DNA from 4 places in the Sphingopyxis sp. CR5 genome. Region 1 is predicted to be linked to each of the others. Evidence: predicted binding sites of a transcription regulator. Region 1 holds the regulator's gene; each other region holds the start of a gene.
What was found. Region 1 encodes LexA, which represses DNA repair genes until DNA is damaged. Its sites were predicted from a motif close to GTTCCNCNCTTGTTCT; they were not measured.

Region 1 (3,207 bases):
TGGCCGGTATCTTTCAGACGATGTCATCGCGACGCGCGACCAGCCCTCCGCCTCCCTGTCGGCAATGGACGGATATGCGATCCGCTTCACCGACTTGCCCGGCCCGTGGGCGATCGCGGGCGAAAGCGCAGCGGGCGAGCCCCCCGCGCGGGCGCTGGCGGCAGGCCAGGCCATGCGGATCTTCACCGGCGCCATGCTCCCCGACGGCGCCGACACCGTGGTAATGCAAGAGGATGTCGCGGTCGATGGGTCGCGATTGGCGCTCGCGACCTCGGACGCTATTCGCGACCGCCAGCATGTCCGCGCCCGCGCCAGCGACTTTGCCGCGGGCGACCGCCTGATCGAGGCCGGGACTCGGCTGACACCCGGCGCGATCGCCGCCGCGATCATGAGCGGCGCGAGCCAGCTTCGCGTCGGCGCTCGGCCGCGCGTCGCCGTGCTGACGACGGGCGACGAACTCGTTCAACCGGGACGCCCGCTCGCGGCGGGACAGATTCCCGACAGCAACGGCGCGATGCTGGCGGCGATGATGGCGAGCGAGCCCGCGATTGTGTCGCTCCCGCTCCATATCGGCGACGACCGCGACCGGATATCGGCCGCGCTCAAACAATTGGCGCGCCGCCATGACGTCATCGTCAGCGTCGGTGGCGCATCGGTCGGCGACCATGACCATGTGCGCGGCGCGCTCGACGACGCCGCCGGCACGATCGATTTCTGGAAAGTCGCCATGAAACCCGGCAAGCCGCTCATGGCCGGAACGCTAGGGGATTCCTTGCTGCTCGGCCTGCCAGGAAACCCTGCGTCGGCCTTCGTCACAGCGACTTTGTTCCTGCTCCCGCTCGTCCGCCATCTCGCCGGCGCGCGCGCGCCGTTACCGCCCATCTTCTCGGCGCCGCTCGCCGCACCGCTGGCGCCGGGCGGCGCGCGGCGCGACTATCTGCGCGCGCGGCTCGACAGCGGCGAACTTCATATCTTCGACGGCCAGGACAGCGGGCGCACCTTTCCGCTTGGCGGCGCCAACGCGCTGGTCATCCGCGACATCGCGGCGCCCGCGCGCGGGGCGGGCGACGGCGCCGACTATATCGCGATCGCTTGACAAGTTCCGATCTGTTCCTCTATCGTTCTCCATATGTCCGAAACTGGCAGTATGGAGACCTAGGCGATGTTGACCGCGAAGCAGCATGAACTGCTCCACTTCATCCAGCAGAAACTCGACGACAGCGGCATTTCGCCTTCGTTCGAGGAGATGAAGGAGGCGCTGGGACTCAAATCGAAATCGGGCATACATCGACTGATAAGCGCCTTGGAAGAAAGGGGTTTTCTTCGTCGCCTTCCCAATCGCGCCCGCGCGTTGGAGGTGATCAAGCTCCCTGAAGGCGCGAAAGGCGGTGTGCACGACAATCGCGACAATGTCGCCCCGCTGCGCAAAGCGCCCCCGGCGCTTCGGCCGATCGCCGCCAACGACATCATCGAAGTTCCGCTCCACGGCCGTATCGCCGCGGGCGTTCCGATCGAAGCGTTCGAGGATCATAATCAGCTCGCCGTACCGGCCGCGCTGCTCGGTTCGGGCGATCATTATGCGCTTGAAGTATCGGGCGATTCGATGATCGAGGCGGGCATTCTCGACGGCGACTATGCGCTGATCCAGAAAGCGGACACCGCGCGCGAAGGCGACATTGTCGTCGCGCTGGTCGACGGACAGGATGCCACGCTCAAATACTTCCGCCGCGAAGGCCGGATGGTCCGGCTCGACCCTGCCAACGGCGCCTATGAGCCGCAGCGTTACGAGGCCGAGCGCGTCATGGTGCAAGGGCGTTTGTCGGGACTGCTTCGTCGTTACCACTGACCTGCGGCGGGCGCCGCCACGGATGCTCGTCGCCGCGGCGTAAAGCGGTGGCGGCGCGCGGCGGATCGCCGAGATAGAGCGCGAGCCCGCCGCTTTCGGCGAGGCTGTCGCGGTCGATCGTCAACCAGCGCGCCCGGCATTCGCGCGGGAGCCAGCGGTGGCTGATTACCACATCGGCGGCGGCGCACGCGGGCGCCATCGCCGTGCCGTCGATACGATCGTAACCGCGCTGGGCCAGGATCGTCCGGTTCCGCTGGCGCCAGCGACAGAAGTCGCGGTTGCACGTCACATGATCCATGTCGGTGAGCACACCGAGCGGCGCGTCGACCCCCGCCGCCTCGGCCATCGTGTCGCGCACATAATCGCCGGCACGGCCGCGCAACAGCGCATAGCCGCCGCCCGGCACCGCGGCGGCGATGTGGCGCCCGTCGCCGCTCACGAGCAGGTCTGGGCGCGGCTGAACGACCAACGCCGTGGCGCCCACGAGCAGCGGCATCAATCCGGCGAGGCGCCAGCGACGCTGCCACAGGAGCAACCACAGCCCGCCCAGAACCGCGAGCGCGAAACCCCACGCCGGAAAGATCGGCAGCGCCGCCACCGCGCCCGGCGCCGCCGCGACGCGGTGCGCGAGCGCGATCAGCGCGGACAGCGCATGTTCGGCGATCCACCAGAAGGGCGCGCCGAGTCCGACGGCGTCGAACAACAATGCCAGCGCCTCGGCCGGCATGATCACAAAGGTCGTCAGCGGGATCGCGACGACGTTGGCGAGCGCGCCGTACAGGCCCGCCTTGTGAAAATGGAAAAGCGCGATCGGCGCGAGCGCGACCTCGACAACGAGGCCCGTTATCAACAGCCCCGCGACCGCGCGCCCGAAACGGACGGCCCGCGGCTCGTCGCGCCGCGCGGCAAATCGCTGCATCCAGCGGCTCTCGTGCAGCGCGATGATCGCGGTGACGGCGGCAAAGCTCAATTGGAAGCTCGGGCCGACCAGCGCCTCGGGTCGCCAGATCAGCACGAGCAGCGCCCCCGCCGCGACGAGCCGCAAGGTGATCGCCTCGCGCCCGAGCAGAAACGCCGCGAGCACGAGCAGCGCGGCTATAAGCGAACGCAGGGTCGGCACTTCGGCCCCGGCAAGCCAGGTATATCCTGCTCCCGCGAGCGCCCCGGCAGCCGCCGCAAGCGGCAGCACATGGCCCGCCAGCGCGAGGCGGCGGCTGAGTCCCAGCAAGCGCATCGCCAGCAGCATCGCAAAACCGACGACCGCCGTGACGTGCAGGCCGCTGATGGACAACAGATGCGCGAGCCCGCTACGCCGCATCGCCTCTGCGTCGGCATCGCTGATCGCGCCGCGGTCCCCGGTG
Region 2 (3,207 bases), on a different contig from region 1:
GCGGCGCCGAGCCGCGCGGTATAGAGGCGCAGCAGGATCGGCGTCATCGCCGAGCCTTCGGCGAAATGCAGCCATTCGAGATGACGGACATGATCATCGGTGCCGCGGGCCGGAACGAGATGCCCGCCGCCGTGGCGTTCGCACAGATATTCGACGATCGCACCCGATTCGATGATCGCGCGGCCCTCGTCTTCGAGCACGGGCGACTTGCCGAGCGGATGAACCGCGAGCAGTTCGGGCGGTGCGAGGTTCGTGGTCGCGTCGCGTTCGTAATATTTTATCTCGTACGCCGCGCCGATTTCCTCGAGCAGCCACAGGATACGCTGCGAACGACTGTTGTTGAGATGGTGGACGATCAGGGTCATGGCGCTCTCCCTCGCAGCGGCCCCGGTGTCGGGCGATCTGGCGATATCGCCGGAGTACCCGACGCAATGCACCGACGCCAATAAAGTTTGGGCGCCACTTCCGAAGAAGGGCGCCCACTGGGTCGACAGCCGCGATCAACGGCGGGCGGGCCGGCCTGCGAGAGGGGTGCAGGCGCAAGGAGCGGAATCGCGCGGGCTTAACATCGCCCGCCGGATTCCATGGCCCGCCGCCGTCGGCCGGCCGGTCGGGAGGGGCATGACCGGCCGGAAGGCGTCAGGGTCGATCAAAGATCGTCATCGTCGTCCGCATCGGGGCCGGTCATCATCTCTTCGGCAACCGCTTCGGTCCGTCCGCGGATCGCCGCCTCGAGACGCTGCATCAACTCGGGATTTTCCATCAGGAAATTCTTCGCATTCTCGCGGCCCTGGCCGATACGAACCGAATCATAGCTGAACCAGGCCCCGGCCTTTTCGACGAGACCGGCCTTGACCCCCAAATCGAGGATTTCGCCGATCTTCGAAATGCCCTGCCCGTACATGATGTCGAATTCGACCTGCTTGAACGGCGGCGCGACCTTGTTCTTGACCACCTTGACGCGCGTCGTGTTGCCGACGATTTCGTCGCGATCCTTGATCTGGCCGGTGCGGCGGATGTCGAGGCGGACCGAGGCGTAGAATTTGAGCGCGTTGCCGCCCGTCGTCGTTTCGGGATTGCCGTACATCACGCCGATCTTCATGCGCAGCTGGTTGATGAAGATCACCATGCAGCGCGAGCGGCTGATCGAACCGGTGAGCTTGCGCAGCGACTGCGACATAAGCCGCGCCTGCAAGCCGACATGGCTGTCGCCCATCTCGCCCTCGATCTCGGCGCGCGGCACGAGCGCGGCGACCGAGTCGACGACGAGCACGTCGATCGCGTTCGAGCGCACGAGCGTATCGACGATCTCGAGCGCCTGTTCCCCGGTGTCCGGCTGCGACACGATCAATTCGTCGATATCGACCCCCAGCTTGCGCGCATAGACGGGATCGAGCGCATGCTCGGCATCGACAAAGGCGGCGGTGCCGCCGGTCTTCTGCGCTTCGGCGATGCAATGCAGCGCCAGCGTGGTCTTGCCCGAGCTTTCGGGTCCATAGATTTCGATGACGCGGCCGCGCGGCAGGCCGCCGACCCCCAAGGCGATGTCGAGACCGAGCGAACCGGTCGAGACCGCCTCGACCTGCATCGCTTCCTTCGAGCCCAATTTCATCACCGAGCCCTTGCCGAAGGCGCGGTCGATCTGCGCCAATGCGGCGTCGAGCGCCTTCTGCCTGTCCGTTCCGTTCACTGATTTCCCCGATTCCACGAGTGACAATTGTCCGGCCATGACCGTCCCTTTCCTGCTTAGAGCGACAGCAGACGCATCGCAACGCCCGGCCCATCCTGTACGGCATTTGTTCTCATGGAACAAGAGGGGAACAGAAAAAAGCGCCGGGCTGCGAGCGATCCGGTTTCAGTCGCGAAAGAAATCGCCGATCGTGGCCTCTATCTCGCTGATCCGGAACGGCTTGGTAACCAGCTTGCGCCCGGCATGAGCGGGCGGAATGACGTCGCCGCCGCCCGATGTGAAGGCAAAAGGAACGCCGCGCGCAGCGAGGGCGTCCGCAGTCACCCACCCCTTTGCCTCGCCCAGATTGATATCGACAAGCGCGCCGGCGATCGCTTCGCGCTCCAGAATCGCGATCGCCTCTTCATTGCTCGTCGCCTGCGCGGGTTCGGGAAATCCGAGCGCATCGAGCATGTCGACGAGCATCATGCCGATCAGCACATCGTCTTCGACCAGCAGGAGACGGCGGTCATTCGGCATGCGCGCGTCCGCGATGCGCCGCATCGTCGAGAGTCGCCGACACGGCCTCGGCAAGTTGCGCGACCGAAAACGGCTTGGGCAGGAAGGCGACATGGTCGATGTCGATCGACTGGCGCAGTTGCTCTTCGGCATAGCCCGACATGAACAGTACGGGCAGGCCCGGCGTTTTTGCACGCATCGCGCGCACCATCGCCGGCCCGTCCATGACCGGCATCACAACGTCGCTGATGACCAGATCGATTGTGTCCATCGTTCCGAACCGTTCGAGTCCCTCTTCACCCTGTTGCGCGGTTACAACCTTGTAACCCGCGCGGACCAGCGCGCGTTCCGCGACCGCGCGAACCATGTCCTCGTCCTCGACAAGCAGCACGGTCCCGGTTCCCCATTGGCTCTTTTTTGGCTTCGCCGCGGGCGTCGGCGTGGCGGGCGCGTCGCCCGCCGCGCGATGGACGGGAAGATAGACGGTGAAGCGCGTACCGTCCCCCGGCTTGCTGTCGGCAAAGATGAAGCCCGCCGACTGCTTCACGATGCCGTAAACCGTCGAAAGTCCGAGCCCCGTCCCCTTGCCCACGTCCTTGGTCGTGAAGAAGGGTTCGAAGATCTTGGGCAGGACATCCGCGGGAATGCCGACCCCGGTGTCGCTGATCCGCAGCGCGCTGTAATCGGCCGGCGGCATGATCTCGCTGCCCATCGCCCGCACCTCGGCCGCCGAAACCGGATAGGTTTCGATGGTCAGCGTTCCGCCGCCAGGCATCGCGTCTCGCGCATTGACCGCAAGGTTGATGATCACCTGTTCGAGCTGGACGGGGTCGGCACGGACCGCGCCAAGTCCGCGGCCATGATGCACCGCGAGCTGCACCGTATCGCCCATCAACCGCTTCAGCAGGTGCGACACCTCCGAAATCACGTCCGGAAGCTGCAATATCTGGGGTCGCAGCGTCTGTTGCCGCGAAAATGCGAGCAATTGCCGCGTCAGACTCGCCGCGCGATTGGCGTTG
Region 3 (3,207 bases), on a different contig from region 1:
CTCTGGCGTGAGGCGTCGACCATCGCTGGCAGCCCCGCCGAGAAGTACCTCGCGTCCAGAGGCATCACGATTTCTTCGCCGGAGCTGCGTTTCCACCCGCGTATGCCGCTGGGGCCAAAGGGGGCTGTCCGGTTTCTACCCGCGATGGTGGCGGCCGTGCGCAATGATGCCGGAATTCTGGCGCTGCACCGCTCCTTCCTTGACCTCGACAAAACCAGCTTGGCTTCTTTCGATCAGCCCAGGCGTGCGTTAGGTAGTCCCGGTTCTGGCGCGGTGCGTTTTGCGCACCCGGATGGGGGGCGCCTTGGCCTCGCAGAAGGAAACGAAACGGCCCTCTCAGCGATGCAAATGTTCAATGTTCCCTGCTGGGCGACGCTGGGAAACGAACGCTTCGGCCTGGCCACCATCCCGGAATCGGTGCGGCAGCTGTATCTCTTTGTCGACAATGATGCGGGCGGGCACCTTGCTGAGGAGCGCGCGCGCGAGGCTTACGCTTGCAAAGGGCGGCTGATTGTCACCAACCGGCGTGCTCCACGCCCGGTGTCGAGCTCCCACACCCCGCCGCCCGAATGCAGTTCAAGTCCGAAGGGGCCTTCGGCAAGACGGCCTGTCAGACAGAGTTCCGGGCCTAGCGGCATGCGGGCCCTTTCCAGTAGCGATCCCAACGCAGCACTGTGCGTGTCTGGATCATCGCGCAGGAGAGATCGGCTCCGTTCGGCAGTCGGCACCAGGCAGCCGTCCGGTTGCCGCCTGCCGAACCTTCCGACCGGCATGTCAATCTCGGTCCACGAACTACGACATGCCCTGTCGAGATGGTCCCGCGAGGGCCGCCAAGAAGATCGACAAGAGCGTTACGCGCTTCGATTGCCGACGCGTCGGGGCAGGGCTGGTTGGTTCGGCATGTTCCGTCCATTTCGCGTGCGGCGATCCCTGCAATGCGGACATGGGGGCCTTCGCCGCACCATATAGGCCCGTCGCCATCCCAGACATGCGTGGGTGTGCAGGTAAAGGTCTGGCCAGCAGCGACGATCGAGGCAGCGAGGAGGGCAAGCATTGGCGAGCTACCTAGCGAAGCGCGCGGCCGAACCAAAGCACGCGGCCGACAATATTGATCGTCCGCTTCTCCAGTCCGCGCCAACTGGGATAGGCCGGATTGTCGCTGAGCACCGAGACCCGCTTGCCTTGCGGCTCGATTGCGACCCGCTTGACGCTGAGCATGTCGTCCATGCGCAGCACATAGATCCCGTCGCGCAGCCGCGACTGTCCATCGTTGAGATCGACCATGACTTCATCGCCGTCATGCAGCGTTGGCTCCATCGAATCCCCGTGCACGGCGATGATCGAAAGGCTCGTCGCCTTGCTTGCGGTCAGACGGCGCAGCCACTTCTCGTCGAACCCGAACTGGGCGCATTTGGATTCCATTTCGGCCAAAGCGCCGTGCCCTGCCGAGGCCTCGACATCGAGAACCGGGACATGGACCAGTTCGACGACCGGGCCGGATCGCCGTTCGGGAGCGCCGAGGATCTTCTCGTCTACTCCGAAGAAGCGGGCGAGCACGGAGCGGTCCTGCTCGTCCAACTGCCGGGGACTGCCGCGGCGAATGTATTGCTGGATGTAGGCCGCGTTGCGTCCGAGAAGGCGGGAGATCGACGAGTAATTACATCCTCGTTGCTGGATCAGATCGTCCAGGGCTTTACGTGCATCTTCCATCGCCGCGGGTCCTATCGCATCCGTCTAGGAAATTCGATCCTAGACTCTAGGAAGCCTTCCTAATAAGAACATAACAAGAACACAAGCGGAAAGCGAGTCGAAGGCGATGGAGCTCCTGGACCAGATTGAGGGCTATTTGGCGCGAAGCGGTACGAAGGCCAGCATGTTTGGTAGGCTGGCCGTTGGGGACCCCCGGTTTGTTCAGGATCTTCGCGAAGGGCGCCGGCCGAGGCGCAAAACGCAGGAGCGGGTGAGGCAATTTCTGGCGGAAAGGGGCTGAGCTCCTACTGTCTGCTCTCGCCAACAAAACGGTCGTTGATCTGCCCAGATTGCACTGTTCGGAACCGTCAATCATTCAGGAGTTACGGACAATGGCAACGGAGCCGATTGCCATCCGGCTGACCTCGGGCGTCACGACAGCATCGTCAGACTGAGTAACGATTGAGGCGCACACGTACTTCGGCTGCCGGCAATCGGCAGCGCGGATGCGTCGAGATCGTCTTCAGCCCTGCATGCAACTGCGTATAGCCAAGCACTTCATGTTCCTCGAAGCGGTCGCATAGCCAGAGCAGGCCATGCGTTTCAACTCCGCTATCGGCCGCAAGGCGCCTCAGAGCACCATCGCCGGTCAGCAGTGCCCAACGCCGCTGCTCGGCAATCGCAAAGGCAAAGGTGTCGGGCGCGGATAGAACTGTGCGCTCCCGGCGTACGGCAATGGCACGCGTTAGTTCGGCAGGGTCAAGTTCTTGGATAATCAGACCGAGTGCAACCAATCGATCGCCTAGCTCCCCTCGCAGTTCGCGGTGAAACAGCAGATCGGGAACCGCGAATGCATAGGGCAGGCGAAAGAGGTCTTCGAGAAACCCGCCTCGTTCCAGATCGATAATCACAGAAGTATCCGAAACGAGGACGGGCAAAGGCTACACCATGTTCTGATCCAGTCGCGCATCGAGCTCGCGCACGGAAATGCCGAGCAGTTCCGCTGCCCGAGCCTCTCCAATTACTTGCTCTGCCAATGCTCTATAGCACAGCCGTTCGAACCGGCGAGGCTCCTCTTCTTCAGGTTCCATCCGCGCTGGCTCCTCATAAGGCGGCGAGCGCCAGCCCCGTTCGGCGAATATGCGGAACAGTTTTCCCAGCGACGCCTGGCTCAAGATGCCCACGTCCTTGCAGCGATAAGCCAGCGCCTGGATGCTCACGCCAAATCGTTCCTTGAGCGCAACCAGTTCGCCAATGCTGATTGACGATCGATGAGCGCCGACCTCTGAACGCAGCACATCGGCAGGCATCAGAAAGGCACCGGCAAAGCGATGCGCTGCCTTCTCTTCGTCGACACCGCCTTCGGGTGCCAGAACCATATGGCCAAGTTCATGTGCAAGATTGAATCTCTTGCGCTCGGACCACGAACTCTTTTTGATGACGATCACTCGTGAGGCAGCCCGGTCTTTGCGTCTAACCTTGGCGGCCAGCCCGTCGATCTCGTCGAGATCGAGCGAC
Region 4 (3,207 bases), on a different contig from region 1:
GCTATGCCAACCGAGTTCCACAAGAGATAAAAATAGTCTAACTTCATGGCCTTAATCGGTGTCGCCTTTCTCGCGATCAAAGTTCGAAGCGGCGCCGGTGCCGCTCGCTTGGTGGTTCGGAGCACGCCCAATTGTACGCGGGAGGCGCATGGCGGCCGAGCCGATCCGTCCCGAGATTTTCCGGAAAGGCATGCAAGCCTTCATCTCCCCTCGTCCCGGCGTAATTGCTATCCGCAAAGCATAGGACGTGGCAAGTGGGCGTGCAGATCACATCCATATTGGAAGCTATTAAGTTTCCGGCGTTCGGTTAGTCGATCTTGCGAAATAGATAAGCGCGCCAAATGAAATCCGGGCGTGCCAACTGATCGGGGTTTTCGCTCCGATGGACCAGGTCAAGATTTGCCCGTCTAGCAGCTTCGAGAATAGCCTTTTCCGAATGGTTGTGAAAGATGGCGGAGGGATCCTGCGAGCCGCGGTCGCGCACCGACATTGCGAAATGGCCGCGCGGCGTCAGAAGCGCCGATAGCGTGGCGACGCTTCGGTCGAGCGCGTCGGCAGCCACGTGCATGAGGACAGCAGAGCAAAGAATGAAGGCGTAGCGGCGCGGCATCGCGGTGACGACCGGCAGGTCTGGCAGTGCATCGTCGATCCATATTATCTCGTGATCGGGGTAATGAGCCCGTCCCCAGTCCGCGAGCGCCTGCGCGGGCTCTACGGCCACAACCCGATAACCGCGTGCCGCGAGCGCTGCGGCGTCGCGGCCGCTCCCGGCGCCAACGTCCAGAATGTCGGACCCGGTCGGTGGCAGATGGTCCAGAATGTCGGCGTGAATATCCTCAAAGCGTGCGCGGGCATAGCGCGCGCCGCGCTCTGCCGCATCGAGGTGATAATATTCGGCGCTGGCGAGGTGGGCTATCATGGGCCGGGCTTTGAAGCTGGCAGGGCATTCGCCGGAGGGGCGGCCGGCTTCGCGAGATGCAATACCGAGACCGGTCGGGGCGTGGTCGAGGCCGCGTTTGCCGATGCAGCGTCGTTTGTTTTGCGGATGAAATAGGCCGAAGGGTTGCAGCTCACCCACAAAGCACCCGCGGCCGCGACCAACAGGAGCCCCGAGAAAGCAATTTGGATGCTGCGCGCCCTTCCCGGCGCTTCAGTGCCCTGAAATCTATGAATGTCCTGAAGTAATCCCTGCATGACGTTCCGCAGACGGTGGAGGCCGTACGTCATGACAATATTGGCGACGACGGCAAAGCCGAGCACTCCCCGCTGTGCACTCTCTGAAAGATCGAGGCTTGCAACCGAGAACCAAAGGCCGCCGTTCAGCGTCATCATGATCAACGGCACCTGCCAGAAAAACCCGTTGAGCGATCGAAATTGCTCACAATTTTGGGTATATATGAGAGCTTCCTTATCGGTCACCTTTGCCTCCTGGCCACGAGATTGAGGGGCGGAGATTTGCGCGTTGTCCCAGTTCTCACCACGATTGTTTGGCCTTTGGTACTCGAGTTGAGTTAAGGCGGTAGCAGTCCTTGGCGGAGGGGCATAGTGACGGCCTGCTTGTCACGATTGAACGCCAGAAGCCGACTGTCTTCTATCAGCAGCTCCCGATGCGATTGCGATTATTTCGAACTGGCGGAAGCGGTAACGGCCGGTGAGCCTCCAGGCGCGCTTCACAAGGTCAGTTGCAACTGATCCGGATCGATCTCAGCAAACAGCCGCGTGATCGTCAGCGCAAGCTCGTGCGCTGCCGCCTGACGCACACTTTCCTTCGGTGCGGTAATGCCAATGCGTGCCCAACCGGGAGCGGCGAGGAGGGCGTCTGCGACTCGGTCGGGGTTCATTTCGGTCATTCGGCCTATGGAACATAATGAGAACATGATCGCAAGCGTGTCGAGGCGGGATGCTGCGCTATCGGCGATGAGAATTTGCAATTCAGGATTGGGCGTGCGCCATCGAAGCACGCCGGTGCGTCGTGGCGACAATGTAAGTTTGAGGCTTCCGGCGCGAATTTGAGGGCTCGAAGCTCGCGGCGCATCCGCCCGGGCGGGAGCCCCGGCATGACCCCCACCAGATTGCTTGTCGGCCAGATATTGATCGTATTCGCGATCATGATGCTCGGCGTCTGGGCGGCGACGCAGTGGGCGGCGGCAATGCTCGGCTATCAGGCGGCGCTCGGAGCGCCCTGGTTTATGGTTTGGGGCGTTCCCGTCTATCGGCCGTGGGCGCTGTTCGGCTGGTGGTATCATTATGAGGCCTATGCGCCGCATGTCTTCGACCGGGCGGGGGCGCTTGCCGGCGCGAGCGGCTTTCTCGGCTGCGCGTCGGCGATCGGCGGTTCGCTCTGGCGCGCGCGGCAGCGCGGGACCGTCACCACCTATGGTTCGGCGCGCTGGGCGCGTGAGCGCGAAATCGCGTCGGCGGGCCTGCGCGGCGACGGCGGCGTCTTCCTTGGCCGGCTGCGCGGGCGTTATCTCCGCCACGCCGGACCCGAGCATGTCATGGCCTTCGCGCCGACGCGTTCGGGCAAGGGTGTCGGGCTCGTCGTGCCGACCCTGCTTTCCTGGACCGGCTCGGCGGTGGTTCACGACATCAAGGGCGAGAATTGGGCGCTGACCGCGGGCTGGCGTTCGCGCTTCTCGCACTGCCTCTATTTCAACCCGACCGATGCGCGTTCGGCGCGCTATAATCCTTTGCTCGAGGTGCGCCGCGGCGTCCACGAGGTGCGCGACGTCCAGAATATCGCCGACATCCTCGTCGATCCCGAAGGCGCGCTCGAGAAGCGCAATCACTGGGAGAAGACGAGCCACGCGCTGCTCGTCGGCGCGATCCTGCATATCCTCTACGCCGAGGAGGAGAAGACGCTCGCGCGCGTCGCGACCTTCCTGTCGGACCCTTCGCGCAGCTTCGTCTCGACGCTCGCCGCGATGATGCGCACCAATCATCTGGGGACCGACGAGGCGCCGCTCGTGCATCCGGTGGTCGCGTCGGCGGGGCGCGAGCTCCTCAACAAGAGCGAGAATGAGCGCTCGGGCGTGCTCTCGACCGCCATGTCCTTCCTCGGGCTCTACCGCGATCCCACCGTCGCCGCGGTGACGTCGGGCTGCGACTGGCGGATTTGCGATCTTGTGTCCGCAGAGCGGCCCTGCTCGCTCTATCTCGTCATCCCGCCGTCGGACATCTCGCGGACCAAGCCGCTCGTCCGGCTGA

Region 2: recA (recombinase RecA) is a predicted target of LexA. The motif match lies at 1,807-1,822, and genes of this name have one in related genera.
Region 3: AC58D2_RS17350 (S24 family peptidase) is a predicted target of LexA. The motif match lies at 1,787-1,802, and genes of this name have one in related genera.
Region 4: AC58D2_RS13640 (DUF6771 family protein) is a predicted target of LexA. The motif match lies at 1,860-1,875, and genes of this name have one in related genera.

What each region holds. Positions count from the first base shown of each region.
Region 1 is NZ_JCATIE010000007.1:121,433-124,639, reverse strand. Features, by position in the region: gene AC58D2_RS12325 (molybdopterin molybdotransferase MoeA) at 1-1,096, shown strand, start outside; gene lexA (transcriptional repressor LexA) at 1,163-1,846, shown strand; gene AC58D2_RS12315 (ComEC/Rec2 family competence protein) at 1,800-3,207, opposite strand, start outside.
Region 2 is NZ_JCATIE010000013.1:56,937-60,143, forward strand. Features, by position in the region: gene AC58D2_RS17890 (glutathione S-transferase family protein) at 1-365, opposite strand, end outside; gene recA (recombinase RecA) at 650-1,729, opposite strand; gene AC58D2_RS17900 (response regulator) at 1,856-2,209, opposite strand; gene AC58D2_RS17905 (hybrid sensor histidine kinase/response regulator) at 2,199-3,207, opposite strand, start outside.
Region 3 is NZ_JCATIE010000012.1:88,146-91,352, forward strand. Features, by position in the region: partial or broken gene AC58D2_RS17340 (DUF7146 domain-containing protein) at 1-447, shown strand, start outside; gene AC58D2_RS17345 (thermonuclease family protein) at 629-1,054, opposite strand; gene AC58D2_RS17350 (S24 family peptidase) at 1,066-1,710, opposite strand; gene AC58D2_RS17355 (PIN domain-containing protein) at 2,136-2,627, opposite strand; gene AC58D2_RS17360 (helix-turn-helix domain-containing protein) at 2,631-3,207, opposite strand, start outside.
Region 4 is NZ_JCATIE010000008.1:102,548-105,754, reverse strand. Features, by position in the region: gene AC58D2_RS13650 (class I SAM-dependent methyltransferase) at 308-919, opposite strand; gene AC58D2_RS13645 (hypothetical protein) at 916-1,419, opposite strand; gene AC58D2_RS13640 (DUF6771 family protein) at 1,671-1,850, opposite strand; gene AC58D2_RS13635 (conjugal transfer protein TraG) at 2,058-3,207, shown strand, end outside.